DNA from 4 places in the Ruegeria sp. CDSA246 genome. Region 4 is predicted to be linked to each of the others. Evidence: riboswitches for the same ligand, from Rfam matches in the RefSeq annotation. Region 4 holds a riboswitch; each other region holds the start of a gene.
The links. Region 4 has a riboswitch for cobalamin ahead of AC2FI9_RS13810 (DUF1636 family protein). Riboswitches for the same ligand answer to the same signal wherever they lie in the genome.

Region 1 (3,653 bases), on a different contig from region 4:
TCTTGACGTTGTCTTCTGCCGCAACAGTCGGCAATGCAGCCAAAGCAAACGACACAGAGGCGATGCCGGCATAGAGTGACTTCACAAGAGTCATTGTGCTCTCTCTTCTTGTTGAATTTGGGCAATGGGGATGTCTTTGGAAACAGACGGTTTGCGCATCCGTCTGCCAAAACCAAGCGGACCGAAAATGGCGGAGAACAGAAAGAACCCACCGGCAACCAAAACGATCGCCGGGCCGGATGGCGTGTCCGGGAACAGGTAGGACAGGGTCAGGCCGATCCAGCAGCTGGACAAGGCAAATACAAAGCCCAGGACCAGTTGCCCGGTGATCGTACTGGCCCAATAGCGCGCAGCGGTCGCAGGCAGGATCATCAAGCCAACGGCCATCAACGTGCCCAGCGTTTTGAATGCCGCCAGCAGGTTCAGAACCAGCAGCAGCATAAAACCCTGATCAACCAGCCACGGCCGGCGCGTTTGAGTTTCGAAGAAAACCGGATCACAGGTGCTGACAATCAGCGGACGAAGCAGAACGGCGAATGCCAACAATGTTACCGTCGCCACCCCTCCGACAAGGATCATCGACGCGTCGTCGATCCCAAGGATTGATCCGAACAGGAAGCTTTTTAGTGGGACTGCGGACCCTGCTGCAGACAGAATAAAGATACCCACCGCCAGTGCGATCAGATACAGCGAGGCAAGGCTGGCATCGCTGCGCAGGATCGTCCGGCGTGCGAGAAAGGCGGTCAAAATGGCGACGCCAACACCCGCGATAAGCCCTCCGACCAGCAGTGACATGACTGACAAGCCCGCCGTGACAAAGCCGATGACGATGCCTGGCGTAATCGCATGGGCCATGGCCTCACCAGCCAGCGATAGGCGACGCAGAACAAGAAATGCCCCAACCGGCGCGACCGAAGCCGACAAAACCGTGGTTGCCACAAAAGCGCGACGCATGAAGGCAAAGCTCCACATTTCTGCGATCAGGTCATACATTGGCGTGCTCCGCTGTTGAATGGGTGCCACGGAACATCCAGGACGCCTGACTTTCCGAGAGGTATCCTTGCGCAACCAGCCGGTCTGGTGTCAGAACGTCATTCACCGGTCCATGGGTCGCCTCTTGCCCGCCCAAAAGCAGCGCGTGGCTGCAATAGTCCAGTACCGAGGAAAGATCGTGCACCACCAAAACCACCGCGCGCCCCTCATCGCGCCATCGGCGTATAATCGACAGCAGATGCGCCTCAGTACTTTGGTCGACGGCGGCAAACGGTTCATCCAGCAGGATCAGCGGCGCGTCCTGCATGACAACTCGCGCGAACAGCGCGCGCTGCAGTTGCCCGCCCGATAGCATATGCAGAGGCCGGTCAGCGATATCCAGTACCCCGGCCTCATCCAGCGCGGCGGCCATCCGGTCACGCGCCGCGGCGTCCAGCCCGGTACGATAACCAAACCCGCGCCAGGCACCCATCGCAGCAAGATCCCTCACACGGATGGGAAATCGGCGGTCGAACTCTGTCATCTGCGCCAGATACCCGATGTCACCAGGACGGCCCTGCGGCCAAGTCAAATTGCCCGAAAGAGGATCCATCAAGCCCAGCAGCATCTTTACAAAAGTGCTCTTGCCCGACCCGTTCGCACCAAGAACGGCAAGGGTCGTTCCAGCCGCGATATCCATGGAGAGGCGGTGAAACAATGTAAGGTCGCGGTAGCCCAACGTCAGATCGCGGATTTGTAAAACGGCCGTCATCAAATCACCGCGTAAATCGCGAGCCACAAGAGCGCCGACAGCGCCAGAGCCCCCGCCACCAGCACCGGAACGCTGAATTCTGTCAGACACTTACCCCTTTGGGTGTCAGCTTTTTGCAATGACAACGGCAACGCCTCCTGTGTTTGGACAGGGGCAAAGCGAGCGCAAGGTCGTGCACGGTACGGGCCGCTTGAAACATTGTCATCTCCCTCTGGGACACCCCGCCCAGGTTCATAAATTTCGGATGGCAGGTCTCCTGACTTGCGGGTCAAAGCTATCCCGATCCTTCCCAGGCTATTGCCCAGTGGACGATCTCGGGTCGCTCGCCGCCTACAGTTGCGGGGGCAGTCACGGAATTGGTCTTTTCACAGAACCGCACCGTATTCCCTTTTATCCCTGACCGCAGAATACAGTCGGGAACCATCACGTGGACCAAATACGAATTGATTTGATTCGACAAGAGCGCGAACCAATCGGTGATGGCAATTTGTACCAGGCTCCAATCGGCCAAAAAAATTCTACGATAAGGGTGCTAGCAATGGCAGTGACTTCGCGGGGCTCACTCAGAAGTTTTCAGCCTGGGTCTTGCAACGACCGGAACGCATAAACCTGCCAATACTTTGTTCGATTGGCTGCGGCGGCTCAAAGTTCCTCGACACACTCTTGACGACAGATACGCTTCGAAAGCTCACAGGCCCGAGCACAAAATACAAGAGTGGGTTTTGATTAAATGCTGTAACGGAAAGAAATTGATGGCCTTCGCAGCATTGCAGTTTTACCAGTGGTTCTTTTTCATTCCGGCATAAGCCTGTTCAGTGGAGGTTTTTTAGGCGTAGACGTTTTCTTCGTTATCAGCGGATATCTAATAACCTCTATTATCCTTGATGATCTTGGAAAAAATAGCTTCTTTCTTTTGAAGTTCTACGAGCGTCGGGACCGACGGATCTTGCCTGCCCTGAGTGTCGTCGTACTGGTGTGTATTCCTATCGCTTGGTTTACCATGCTGCCCGATCCACTGGAAAACTTCGGCCAGAGTGTCGTGGCCACGATGTTCTCTCTGAATAATGTTCTTCTCACGCTAACAAGTGGATACTGGGACCTCGCGTCCGAGTTCAAACCTCTGGTTCACACATGGAGCCTGGCAGTTGAAGAACAGTTTTACATAGTTTTTCCGCTTTTGCTTATGGCCCTGTACCCGGTAATTAAACACAGAACGGATCTGCTGGTTTGGGCTATCATCGGGTCCAGTTTCCTGGCGAGCGTACTGTTGGTTCAAACCCACCCGGAGAGCACATTTTATCTTCTGCATACACGCGCCTGGGAACTCGGATTCGGTGCATTGGGGGCATGTTGGGAAAATAAGCGCAAGGTTAGAGCGAGCAACAGTCTTTCGCTACTTGGCCTTATAGCGGTGATTGCATCTATGGTGATCTTTGACGGGACCATGCAACACCCGTCATACCTGACAGCCGTTCCGGTCGTCGGGTCTTTGCTCGTTCTCCTCTATGCAAAGGAAGGCACTTTTGTCGCCAAACTGCTGAGCATCAGAATTCTGGTTGGCATTGGCCTGATCAGCTACAGCCTGTATCTCTGGCACCAACCAATTTTCGCATTTGCGCGCATTGCGAGCTTTGAGGAACCCAGCCCGTATTTTCTTGCCAGCTTGATACCATTTGCATTCCTTTTGTCCTATCTGACCTGGCGTTTTGTCGAACAACCGTTTCGCAACAAAAACGCGATCTCTCTTTCACGCCTTGTTGTTTCGTGCACCGCAGTGACCGCAACGCTGTGTGCTGTTGGGCTTTCGCTGTATCTCGGCCAAGGCTTCCCTACACGCGTTTTCGACACGGATCGAGAGGTCGCAGCGGGGATGCACATTTGGTATAATCACCGCATCAGCCAATACGAC
Region 2 (3,653 bases), on a different contig from region 4:
CTTCACCATCGGGACCGATGCAGTTCATACCTTTGGCGATAATCCGGGCAGTGGTGGTTTTGCCGGTGCCGCGAATACCGGTCATGATAAAGGCCTGCGCGATCCGATCCGCTTCGAACGCATTTTTCAGCGTGCGCACCATTGCGTCCTGTCCAACCAGATCTGCAAAGGTTTCAGGGCGGTACTTGCGGGCAAGAACCTGATAGGCGGGGCTGGGCGTTTCGGTCATGTCTGCTCTGTCAGATTCGTGTCAGAAATGCAGCGTAGAGACCCGGGCCGCCCGCGTCCACAGCATGCTTTGTGGAATTTCGGTTTGGACAGCGTCTGTAAGCGGGATAAATAGGCTGTCAAAATCTGGTGGGCCGGTGGCAGTAGGAGCATAAGCTTTGGCAAAATTTGCAATCTACGCGCTGCCTGTTGGCACAGGCACCTTGGCGCTGTCCCCCTTGCCTAGCGGCGGCAGTGGGTATGTGGATGATCTGAGGGTGATACAGGACTGGAACCCCGATCTGGTGATTTCAATGACCACCGAGGCCGAGATGCGGCAGGTCGGCGCAGGCGGTTTTGGTCGAGACGTTCAAAGCAGGTCCGCGACCTGGGTGCATCTTCCGGTCGAGGATTTTGGCACGCCGCCCCTGCCAATCGAAACTCTTTGGCCCGACGCCAGCGCAGCCGCCCGGCAGGTGCTGTCCGACGGTGGACGCGTGCTGGTGCATTGCCGGGGCGGTTGTGGGCGGTCGGGGATGGTCGCGCTGAGGCTCATGGTGGAAAGCGGTGAAGATCCAAACCACGCGCTAAACCGGCTGCGCTTGGCCCGACCATGCGCGGTGGAAACGGATGAGCAGATGGCTTGGGCCATGAAACCGGCCCAGAGCGATCGGTGAACTAGGATCAGGCCGTGGCTTGTTGAACAACCTGATGCGATGGACGCGGTGCAAGGGCCGATGCCTGAAGCATGGCGCAAGGCAAGGCCGCCAAAACACCAGCAGGCAGAGTGGAAAAGTCAGGGTTGAACATCATATCGGCGTATTCGTCCAACGTGTCGGCCGAGTCGCCCGTGTTTGCCCCGCAATAGACCCTGATCCGGGCCGGGCTGGCGCGAAACCGTGCGGTGCAACCCTCATCGCAATGGGTCAGTTCGCTGGAGCCGTCCACCTCAAATTCGCTGGTCGTCATTGGTTGTGCTGTTGCCATCGCCTCGGCCAATGCCCGAGCCATTTGGGCCAATGCGGGGCATGTTTTCCCCGTTTTCTGGCACAGGGTGGCGGTGAATTCGTGGGTCGTTGTCTTCCAGATCATAATGCGCCCTCCGCGCGGTGAGCGGGGGACGTGGAACAGGGAACTCAGCGTACTGAAGACCTGCCCGGACACCCCGCCCGAGTTTCGGTTTTTACTTTGATGGCAGGTCTCCTGACTTGCGGGTCATTGCTTTGCCGACCTTCCCAGCCTTTCGGCCAGTGGTATTTCGGCATTGCTTACCGCTTACAGTTGCGGGGGCAGTCGCGGCCTTGGTCTGTTCCGGCATTGCCGGGCTGGACCGCACCGAGTTCCCTTTTCATCCCGCCCCAATATAAGGACGAGAACCATCACCTCATCGCTAGCGGTTGTAGGTGGCTTGAGTCAAGCGGGCTGTTTTCCATCGTTCAAGTGGACGCTTGGTCACTTTGAAAATCTGTTGACTCTAGTCGCGCAAAAGCGCCGATATGCCATATGTGAACCGAATAGTTCAGATGCTTGCGAGGGCACCATGTTGGACAACACTCCGGTCGTTTTGACCGAAGATTTCACGTTTTCTGCCGGAGAGGCCGAACTGTCGGCACGGCTGTATATGCCTGCCTCGGCACCTGATGTGGCGGTTGTAGTCCATGCAGCCACAGGCGTACCGCGCGACTATTACCAGCATTTTGCGCGGTGGTTGGTGGAAGAACAGGGTATGGCCTGTCTGACCTATGACTATCGCGATTTTGGCCACTCTCTACACGGGCGCCTGCGCGATTCGCAGGCCACGATGGCTGACTGGGCGTTGATCGACATGCCCGCTGCTCGCGCCGAAATGCGGCGCAGATTTCCCGCCGCCCAGCAGTGGAGCATTGGCCATTCGGTGGGTGGAATGCTGGGGCCAATTCAGCCCGATATTGAGCAGATCGACCGGATGATCTGTGTCTGTTCAGGTTTGGTGACGGTATCCGACCACCCCTGGCCGTATCGCGCACTGGCGACAATGTTCTGGTATGCCCACCCGCCATTGCTGGTTAAGGCATTGGGATACCTGCCGGGCAAGGCACTTGGGTTCGGCTCGGACCTTCCGGCACGTGTCTACTGGCAGTGGCGCAAATGGTGCACCGCTGCGCTGAGCTATGTGCCGGATATCGGCAAAAGCCTTCCAGACGCCCGTTGGGCTGCGTCGGAAACACCCGTCGATCTGTTCACAATGGACGATGATCAGGTGGTGCCCCCGAACGCGGTTTGGCGCCTGGCCGATCTTTACGGTCCCAAAGCCCGCCGGCATCAGTTGTCGCCGAAAGACTTTGGATTGGCCGAGGTCGGTCACATCGGCGCATTTGCGCGCCGAAATGCGGCCATATGGCCCCGGTTAATCGCCTGAGCCGGTACTTACAGCTTTTTGCGGGATTTCTTGTCCTGCATCACCGATCGTACCATCTTACCAAAGGCCTTGTCGCGCGCACGAGACTGCGCAACGGTTTCCGAGTTCCTTTCATCTTCGCGCCGCAGCTTTCGCCAGCGCTCCAACCGCTCGGTGTCCAGTGATCCGTTTGCAATCGCATCCTGCACGGCGCAGCCCGGCTCGGCCTGATGCTGACAATCGGAAAAGCGGCAGGTCTGAGCCAATTCCAGAATGTCAGAAAAGACCTCATCGACGCCATCCTGCGCATCCAGCAACCGCAAAGCCCGCATGCCGGGTGTATCGACCAGCCATCCGCCGTTCTGCATCGGATGCAACGCGCGGGCAGTTGTCGTGTGCCGCCCGCGCGCGTCGTCCGCGCGAACGCCGGACGTTGCCTCATCCAGGCCCGTCATGGCGTTGACCAATGTTGTCTTGCCGACACCGGATGAGCCGACCATTGCGGCAGTCTGCCCGGTGGAGCACCAGGACAGAACTTGCTGCACGTCCAGGGCATCCAAAGCATTGATAGCCAGCACGGTCAAAAACGGAGCCAGCGACTCGGCTGCTTTGGAGAAATTATCAGGATCGGCGCAGGTATCGGCCTTGGTTAGAACGATCACCGGATAGCACCCGGCCTGGTGTGCCAAAGCCAAATACCGTTCCAGTCGGGCCAGATTGAAGTCAGCATTGCAGGAACTGACGATGAACAGCACATCCACATTAGCAGCAATCAACTGAGCCTGGGCCCCGGTTCCGGCGGCGCGGCGTTTCAAAAGGCTGCGGCGTTCCAGCAGCTGTTGAACGCGGTTATGATCATCCGCCAATACCCAGTCGCCGACGGCGAAGTCGCCCGTCGGCTGGGCCAGGGTGAGCAGAGGTGTTTCACCGTTGATGTTTGCACCGATCAGACGATCACGGTGAACGGCTGTGATGCGAAAGGGAACGCACGAAGGATTGGCCGCATGTTGGGCGGCAAAGTGTGAGGACCATCCCAGGTCCGAAAGTGTAAAAGACATTGTTCTGCCTG
Region 3 (3,653 bases), on a different contig from region 4:
ACCGCCCGGCTTCATGCCATAGTACCAGCCAGCAAAGAAAAGGTCGGGTTCGACAGCGACCAGATTTTCAACTGTCGGGTACTTAGGCGCAAGTTCCGGGATGTCGCCGCGCAGGGTGTCAAACTCGGGGCTGGTTTTGTACCAGCCGGTGATGCCCGTCAGGCCAACGATCTTGTCCTGCAAACCCAGCGCAAAGGCCATGTCGGTCATGTTCATGTCGTGCACGACCAGCCGCTCGGGCTGAGTTTCAAACACCATCGGCTCGCCACAATTGTCGACAGTGATCTCGTGCGCTGTTACGGCACTTGCAAGGCCGCTGATCAGTGCTGCGCACCAGAGAGTTTTGTTCATGTTGTTTTTCCTAGTTTGAGGTAGTGGTTCTTCGGATATCCAGTGCCGGGATCATGCGGCCTTCGTGCTGAAAGCTAAGAAAATCGACACCAAACGTTTCACGGACCCTTTCGGGTGTCAGCACTTCGTGCACCGGGCCGAAACCGGTCAGGCGCGTGGATTTCATCAACGCGACATGGGTCGCGAATTCGGGGATCATGACCAGATCATGGACGATCATGACGACCGTAATGCCCAGCTCGGCCACCAACGACAGCATGCGTCCCTTGGCGTCCGGGTCCAGATGGTTCGTCGGCTCATCCAAAAACAGCAGTGAGGGGTTCTGCGCCAGCGCCCTTGCGATATGAGCACGCTGGCGTTCCCCGCCAGATAGCACGGCCATCCGTTTGTCTGCGAGGGCGACGAGTCCGGTCAGTTTCAGGATGCGGTCCAATTCCAAGGCGTGCTCAGCGGCAGATCGGTCGGCACGGATCGGGATTTGCCCGAGGGCCACGTAGTCGCGCAGAAACAAACGCCCGTCCGGCGATTCCTGCTGACTGACTACGGCGATCATTCGGGCGCGGTCCATCGCCGAAAGCTGCCGAAGACTGCGCCCCTTTACCAAAACGTCCCCCAGCACAATCTCTTCACCGCCGCACAAAAGATTCAGCAACGTTGTCTTGCCCGCACCGTTTGGGCCCGCAATTGCCAGGGTTGCCCCTTCATTCAGTTCGAAATTGACGTTTTGCAGCAGTACGTCGCCGTTCAGGGCGTAATACTCCAGCCCGCGCGCCTCAAGGAAAGCTCCGCAGGTCATGCGCTTGTCTCCAGCTTTAGCCGTGGCAGGCGCGCCAGGATCTTATCAAGAAGGGCAGGCGGGCGCTGCGATGCGTTGGTCCAACCGTCACCGCTGCGATGGTATTGACGTGCAAATTCGGCCAAAGCATCCAAGTCCTCAGCCGATTGGATGTCACCGAAAAGGTACTGCGCTTTGTCGAATGCCTGAAACCCGACGGTTGTGGGCCGACCGCAACCGGCCATGCAGGAAACGCTGCGGATGCCAAAACTGGATGGAAGCTTGCTTGCAAGCGCAGCGCGCAATGAATCCGCCCGGTCAGAGCCCTCGCAGGTCTCGCAAATCAGAAGGAAATGATCAGGACTGATCGACATGGCCCACTCCGCCTGTTGCCAAGCGCGGACAGAAGGTGCCAATCATGTCATCACGTCTTAGACGTGTCATAAAGCCTCCTTCCAGGACGCCCCGCCCCGGGTTGGTTGAACATCGGATGGTAGGTCTCCTGACTTGCGGGTCGTGGCTTGGCCATCCTTCCCGACCCATTTGGGGTCAGTGGGTATTTGGCGTCGCTCACCGCTTACAGTTGCGGGGGCAGTCACGGACTTGGCGCTTGTTGGCAACCTCACCGTATTCCCTTTTCATCCCTTGGCGAACCACAGGGAACCATCGCGGTGATGCTTGCCCGAGTTCCGATTTTGGGTCAAGCGATAATACTCAGCGCCCCACGCACAGAGGTCATTTGTCATTTGCCAACGATCTGACTACGCTGCGTCGCAGAAATGTAGGGGCAAAGGTGGATATGTTCTGGTTTCGGGGGGCGAACATCCAATGTTTGAAACGACGAACGCACATTCAAAAACAAAGCCAGGCGAGATGAAAATTCAAGAAAGCCGAACCTATTCTCAACTGAAGGTAGGCGACAAGGCGCAGGTCACCCGATTGTGCACCGTGGACGACTTGTACGCGTTTGCCTCGGCTTCGGGCGACCACAACCCGCTGAACCTGGCAGCCTATGACGGTGATGGAGATGGGCGCCCCGAGGCTGTCGCGCCCGCTTTGTGGCCTGCTGGTCTGGTGGCCGCAGTCATTGGGAACATCTTGCCGGGGGCCGGTACGCAAACACGTCGGGCGGATCTGAGTTTTCATGCTTCGGTTTTGGCGGGCGAAGAACTGACTGCCTTTGTGGCTGTTACAGAAAAGCGTGAAGACGGCGACCTGACCTGTTCCGCCGAAGTGCGCCGGGTCGGGGATAACGCATTGATCCTAAGCGGCACCGTACAGGTCACGCCACCGTCGCGGCATTTGACCTTCGACTCGGTCGAGGTACCGGGACTGATCGTTCAGCGTCACCGGCACTTCGACGCTTTGTTGGAAAAGGCACGTCCTCTGGACCCGATGGCCACAGCGATCGTCGCCCCGGAAGAGCCGAATTCGCTAGGCGGGGCATTGCTCGCGTTGGAAAACGGCATCATTACTCCGATTTTGGTGGGCGACCCGGACAAAATCACCGCCGCTGCCGCCCAGCTTGGGGCCGATTTGTCCGGAGTTGAAATCATTGAAGCGCGAGACCACGAAGTGGCCGCCCAACGCGCGGTCGGACTGGTCGTTGAAGGTAAGGCCCGGATGCTGATGAAAGGTCACTTGCACACAGATGTCCTTCTACGCGCCGTTCTTCGCCGCGAAAACGGCCTGAGGACCGGGCGACGCTTGTCGCATGTGTTCGTCATGGACGTGCCGGGCATGTCCCGGCCCATCATGGTTACTGATGCGGCGGTGAATATTGCACCGGATCTCGAAACCAAGGCCGATATTGTTCAGAACGCCATCCATCTTGCGCATTCTATTGGCATCGAGATGCCCAAGGTTGGCGTCTTGTCGGCGGTTGAGACCATCAACCCGCATTTACCGTCGTCTGTCGATGCGGCGCTGTTGTCGAAAATGGCCGAGCGTGGACAAATCACCGGCGGGCTGGTCGATGGCCCTCTGGCAATGGACAATGCGGTTGATCTGAACGCCGCGCGGACAAAAGGCATCACCTCACCGGTCGCGGGGGTCGCAGACATTCTGGTTGTTCCGAATATCGAAGCCGGCAACATGGTAGCCAAGCAGCTGACATATATCTCTCATGCCGAGGCTGCCGGCGTCGTGATAGGTGCTGCGGCACCGATTATCCTGACATCTCGGGCAGATGACGATGCTTCGCGGCTGGCGTCTTGTGCTGTCGCGGCGCTGCATGCAATTGCGAATGAAGGCAAAATCCATGGCTGAACATGTTTTGGCACTGAATGCCGGGTCGTCCTCGTTGAAATTCGCGTTGTACGAACTGGTCGAGGATCGACGCCCCAGTATGCGCTGGCGCGGTCAGATCGAGCGGTTGGGGGATGCCCCACGCCTGTTGGCCCAATCGGCGGGGGGGCGATCTGTCGATCGCCAGCTGTCTGGGGCTAAAACACATGACGAGGCCATCAATGCGTTTCTTGAACTTACCCGCGAATACCTGCCGGACACTCACGTCCGGGCCGTGGGC
Region 4 (3,653 bases):
TAGCGCCCATCACCGGCCCGGCATAAAGCCCCGCCGCAAGCGCCATTTGAGCCAAGGCCGCTTGCGCCGCGACTTCGCCACCGGTGTCACACAGATGCGCAAGCCGCCGCAGGGTTGAGACGGGCAGGGTGGAGTAATCATCCAGCCGCGTATCCTCACGCCCATCGGCAGGTAGGACGGCCAGTGCGATCCCCTTGGATTGCGCCAGCGCCAGAACTTGCTGCAAGCCATAGGACCAGTAAGGCACGCCGCCGATCAAACGGATCAGAATGCCCTTGGCGCCCTCGAGCGTTTGCTCGACATAAGTGTCGACGGACAACGGGTGTTTCAGTGCTGTCAGGTTCGCCAGCCGCATTGTCGGCATTCGCCCTTCGGCCCCGCCACCGCGATGCCAGCCCGCCGCGAAAGCACCAAGGTCACTGTCCGAAAAGGACAGCACCACCAGATCCGCCGGACTTTGGCCCAGATCGGTCGGGGTCTCGGTTTCCTCGAGCCCGTGGCTTTCGCGGAAGACGACGTGCATGGCTTACTCGGCGGCCTCGGTCACGCCCACGAGGATATCGCGGATCGTGGCCTCTTTGATGTCGTCGTGTTCGGCGATGACCACCAGACGCGAACGGCGCTCTTCACCGGGTTCCCACGGGCGGTCATACTGGTGACGTACGCGGGCACCAACGGCCTGCACCAGCAGACGCATGGGTTTGCCCTGAACGGCGGCATAGCCTTTGACGCGCAGGATGTTCAGCTCATTGGCCAGACGTTCGATATTGGCGACCAGTTGGGCCGGGTCGGTCTGTTCAGGTAACTCGACGATGATGCTTTCGAAATCGTCGTGTTCGTGGTCGTGATGGCCATCGTGATGCGACGGACGGGCATCCATGTCATCCTCGGCGGCCGCTTCCAGCCCCAGCACGACGCGCACGTCTACGGCACCTTCGGCGACTTCGACCACTGGCAGCGGACGCGGAGCTTCGGCGGCGATGACTTCTTTGGCTTTCGCCACACCTTCGGCGCCCGCCAGATCGGGTTTTGTCAGCAGGATGATGTCGGCGCACGAGATCTGATCCTCGAACACCTCTGACAGGGGCGTTTCGTGGTCGATCGAGTCGTCAGCCAGGCGCTGGGCGTCCACGGCTTCGACACTCGGAGCGAAGCGCCCGGCGGCGACGGCCTCGGCATCGGCCAGAGCGATCACACCGTCAACGGTGATCTTAGAACGGATATCCGGCCAGTCGAACGCCTTCAGCAGCGGCTTCGGCAGCGCCAGACCAGAGGTTTCAATCAGAATGTGATCGGGGCGCGGCTCCAGCGCCATCAGTGCCTCGATGGTCGGAATGAAGTCATCGGCTACGGTGCAGCAGATGCAGCCATTGGCCAGTTCCATGATGTTTTCCGCCGGGCAATCCGGAATGGCGCAGGATTTCAGGATATCGCCATCGACGCCAACATCGCCAAATTCATTGACGACCACAGCCAGACGCTTGCCCTGCGGGTTCTGCATCAGGTGCTTGACCAGCGTGGTCTTGCCCGAGCCCAGAAAGCCGGTGATCACGGTGACGGGAAGTTTTTCAAGATTGCTCATTTCAGGGCTCCAATCGGGGGAATGCGGGCCGCACAGTTTTTGCGGAAATGTTCGGGGCGCTCACGCCATTTCACCAGACCGTCTTCAGCGGCCAGATATTTGGTGACGCCTTCGACGATGGTCTCGACATGGTCGGCCTCGTCGAGGTTTTCATAGACGAAGGTCCATCGGGACGGGCCACCACGCAAAACGATCGAACATCCCTGATCACAGTTCGACAGGCATTCCACCGGCTTCAGGTCCACGCCGTCAGGCAAACCCGCCTGTTCAAGCGCTGTGTGCAGCAAAGTGCCGGGTCGCTGAGCGTCATCTTCGATGGGCAACCCACGGCGGCATGTCGTGCAGACCAGCAATTCGACTGGTGCGGTCTCGGTCACGTCTCTCATCCCCCTAATCCTTTGTACGGGGGACGGGGTTTCATGCGGGCCACGTGTGCGACATGGACCCGACACCGGAACACCCCGCCCGGTTTCAACTTCGGGTGCTGGCAGGTCTCCCGGCTTGCGGATGTCAGAGCGTTTGCCCTGTCGGATGTCCCGCCTTCCCGGCCTATTGGGCCAGTGGCTTTGGGCACCCTCTCCGGTCACGGTCGCGGGGGCGGCTGTGCTTGGCGATGACATCGCTGGCACATTCCCTTTTCATCCATCCGAGGATGGACACCAACGCATGCGACATGCGGCACGGGCAGGGGGCTTGTCAAGCACGACTGAGGATTGAAAACCGGTTAAGTCAGAAAAGCGACCAGCCGAAGTCAGTCAGCGGCATCCGATGCGATCCGATCACGAAGCCAGGAGCAAAACAGCCCCGCAGCCGCGGATGATTGAGCGCTTCCGGGCTTGGCAATCAGGTAGTGCGGTTGTGCAAACGGAATCGCTGGACCGGCAATCGCAACAGGCGCGCCTTGGGCAATCGCGTTCTGTGCGAACCTTTGGGCAATATTAAGGAAGCGGGCAAAGGCGCGACAAAGACAAAGCACATCCCTCTACCACTGTCGCATTGTGCGTCGCGCCGTTTGTTCGCGGGAAAAGATTTGGCACGTGTGGCATTACTTTCAAACCGCTTCGACATTTAACCCCGGACATCAACGGCGACGGTTATGCTGTTCCAGAAGCCAGTAGGAACATGATACCCAAGTGTATACGCCCGAATTTGCGAAAGCAGCGCAGAAGGCTAAGTGTTTGAAAAAGAAGTGGAGGCGAGTACCAATTTCGAACTTGCGTAAAGGAATTAAATTTCTTAATAAATAACAATTGTTTAGTGAGATTTTATCGGTACGTGGGCTTGCGAATGTTGCGGGATTGTTGGTTGAAATTGTTCATTGGCTTAACGCCATCAAGGATGATGCTCGATTTTTGGTTCAAGTGGATTTTGGTGCAATGATCACAGCAACGCTGATTGCTTTCAGGCGCGTCGCAGCCTGAATGCGCCGTCACTCGACCTTCCGCCCGTCAAGATATGAGCCGGTGTTCGGATACCTTGAACGCTGCTTCAATAGCTGCACGATTTCGTCGGCAACAACTGCCATTTTGTCATTTGAAAGATTCTGATGCCGGTTTGCCAGAGTAGTCAGTAGTATACGTAATTCTTCATCCGGAATGGAGCTGTCTAGAGCCACCGACATAATGCTGGGGCTTACAACGCGTGCTAAAACAGTTGAGCGCCGTTAGACAATTGCTCCCGGATCGAACGTCGCGTTCTGGAGGTGTCTAAACCTGGTTCGTTCGTGAAGGTAAGTGTCGTGAGCGAACTTTTCCTCCGGTAGTCGTTTCTCTGCGATCTTCCGATGGAACCTTACAAGTCTAGCAACGTCTTTGACTACAGTGGTGGTCGTTTTCAGTACATCCAGCTTTTTGTCCGAACGGATGTATTCTCGAGCGTCCGCTTTGCACTTGAAACCTGCGAAAAGCAAAGCGTTTGAATCGAGTAGCAGTCGCACCGTGCGACTTTCCCCCATCGAAATGGTTATGCCAGGCTCCACCAAATGATGATGTAGAATAAAGTTCCTTAGACCCATGGCAAAACTATGCGCGCCGGAGTTCTTCCCGATTACCCTTCCAATTCCCCGGGTGTA

Region 1: another riboswitch for cobalamin. It lies ahead of AC2FI9_RS22095 (metal ABC transporter ATP-binding protein); the one in region 4 lies ahead of AC2FI9_RS13810 (DUF1636 family protein).
Region 2: another riboswitch for cobalamin. It lies ahead of AC2FI9_RS14150 (hypothetical protein); the one in region 4 lies ahead of AC2FI9_RS13810 (DUF1636 family protein).
Region 3: another riboswitch for cobalamin. It lies ahead of AC2FI9_RS05390 (DUF1636 family protein); the one in region 4 lies ahead of AC2FI9_RS13810 (DUF1636 family protein).

Annotation. Positions count from the first base shown of each region.
Region 1 covers NZ_JBXWPD010000031.1:10,676-14,328, forward strand. The annotation lists gene AC2FI9_RS22085 (metal ABC transporter solute-binding protein, Zn/Mn family) at 1-94, opposite strand, end outside; gene AC2FI9_RS22090 (metal ABC transporter permease) at 91-993, opposite strand; gene AC2FI9_RS22095 (metal ABC transporter ATP-binding protein) at 986-1,834, opposite strand; cobalamin riboswitch at 1,974-2,184, opposite strand; gene AC2FI9_RS22100 (acyltransferase family protein) at 2,493-3,653, shown strand, end outside.
Region 2 covers NZ_JBXWPD010000010.1:52,148-55,800, reverse strand. The annotation lists gene AC2FI9_RS14160 (DNA polymerase III subunit gamma/tau) at 1-229, opposite strand, end outside; gene AC2FI9_RS14155 (protein-tyrosine phosphatase family protein) at 387-884, shown strand; gene AC2FI9_RS14150 (hypothetical protein) at 892-1,299, opposite strand; cobalamin riboswitch at 1,384-1,603, opposite strand; gene AC2FI9_RS14145 (alpha/beta hydrolase family protein) at 1,748-2,605, shown strand; gene rsgA (ribosome small subunit-dependent GTPase A) at 2,614-3,642, opposite strand.
Region 3 covers NZ_JBXWPD010000003.1:154,270-157,922, forward strand. The annotation lists gene AC2FI9_RS05380 (ABC transporter substrate-binding protein) at 1-351, opposite strand, end outside; gene AC2FI9_RS05385 (ABC transporter ATP-binding protein) at 362-1,147, opposite strand; gene AC2FI9_RS05390 (DUF1636 family protein) at 1,144-1,500, opposite strand; cobalamin riboswitch at 1,602-1,807, opposite strand; gene AC2FI9_RS05395 (bifunctional enoyl-CoA hydratase/phosphate acetyltransferase) at 2,000-3,394, shown strand; gene AC2FI9_RS05400 (acetate/propionate family kinase) at 3,387-3,653, shown strand, end outside.
Region 4 covers NZ_JBXWPD010000009.1:195,925-199,577, forward strand. The annotation lists gene cobN (cobaltochelatase subunit CobN) at 1-523, opposite strand, end outside; gene cobW (cobalamin biosynthesis protein CobW) at 527-1,582, opposite strand; gene AC2FI9_RS13810 (DUF1636 family protein) at 1,579-1,968, opposite strand; cobalamin riboswitch at 2,052-2,261, opposite strand; gene AC2FI9_RS13815 (hypothetical protein) at 2,833-3,003, shown strand; gene AC2FI9_RS13820 (hypothetical protein) at 3,246-3,653, opposite strand, start outside.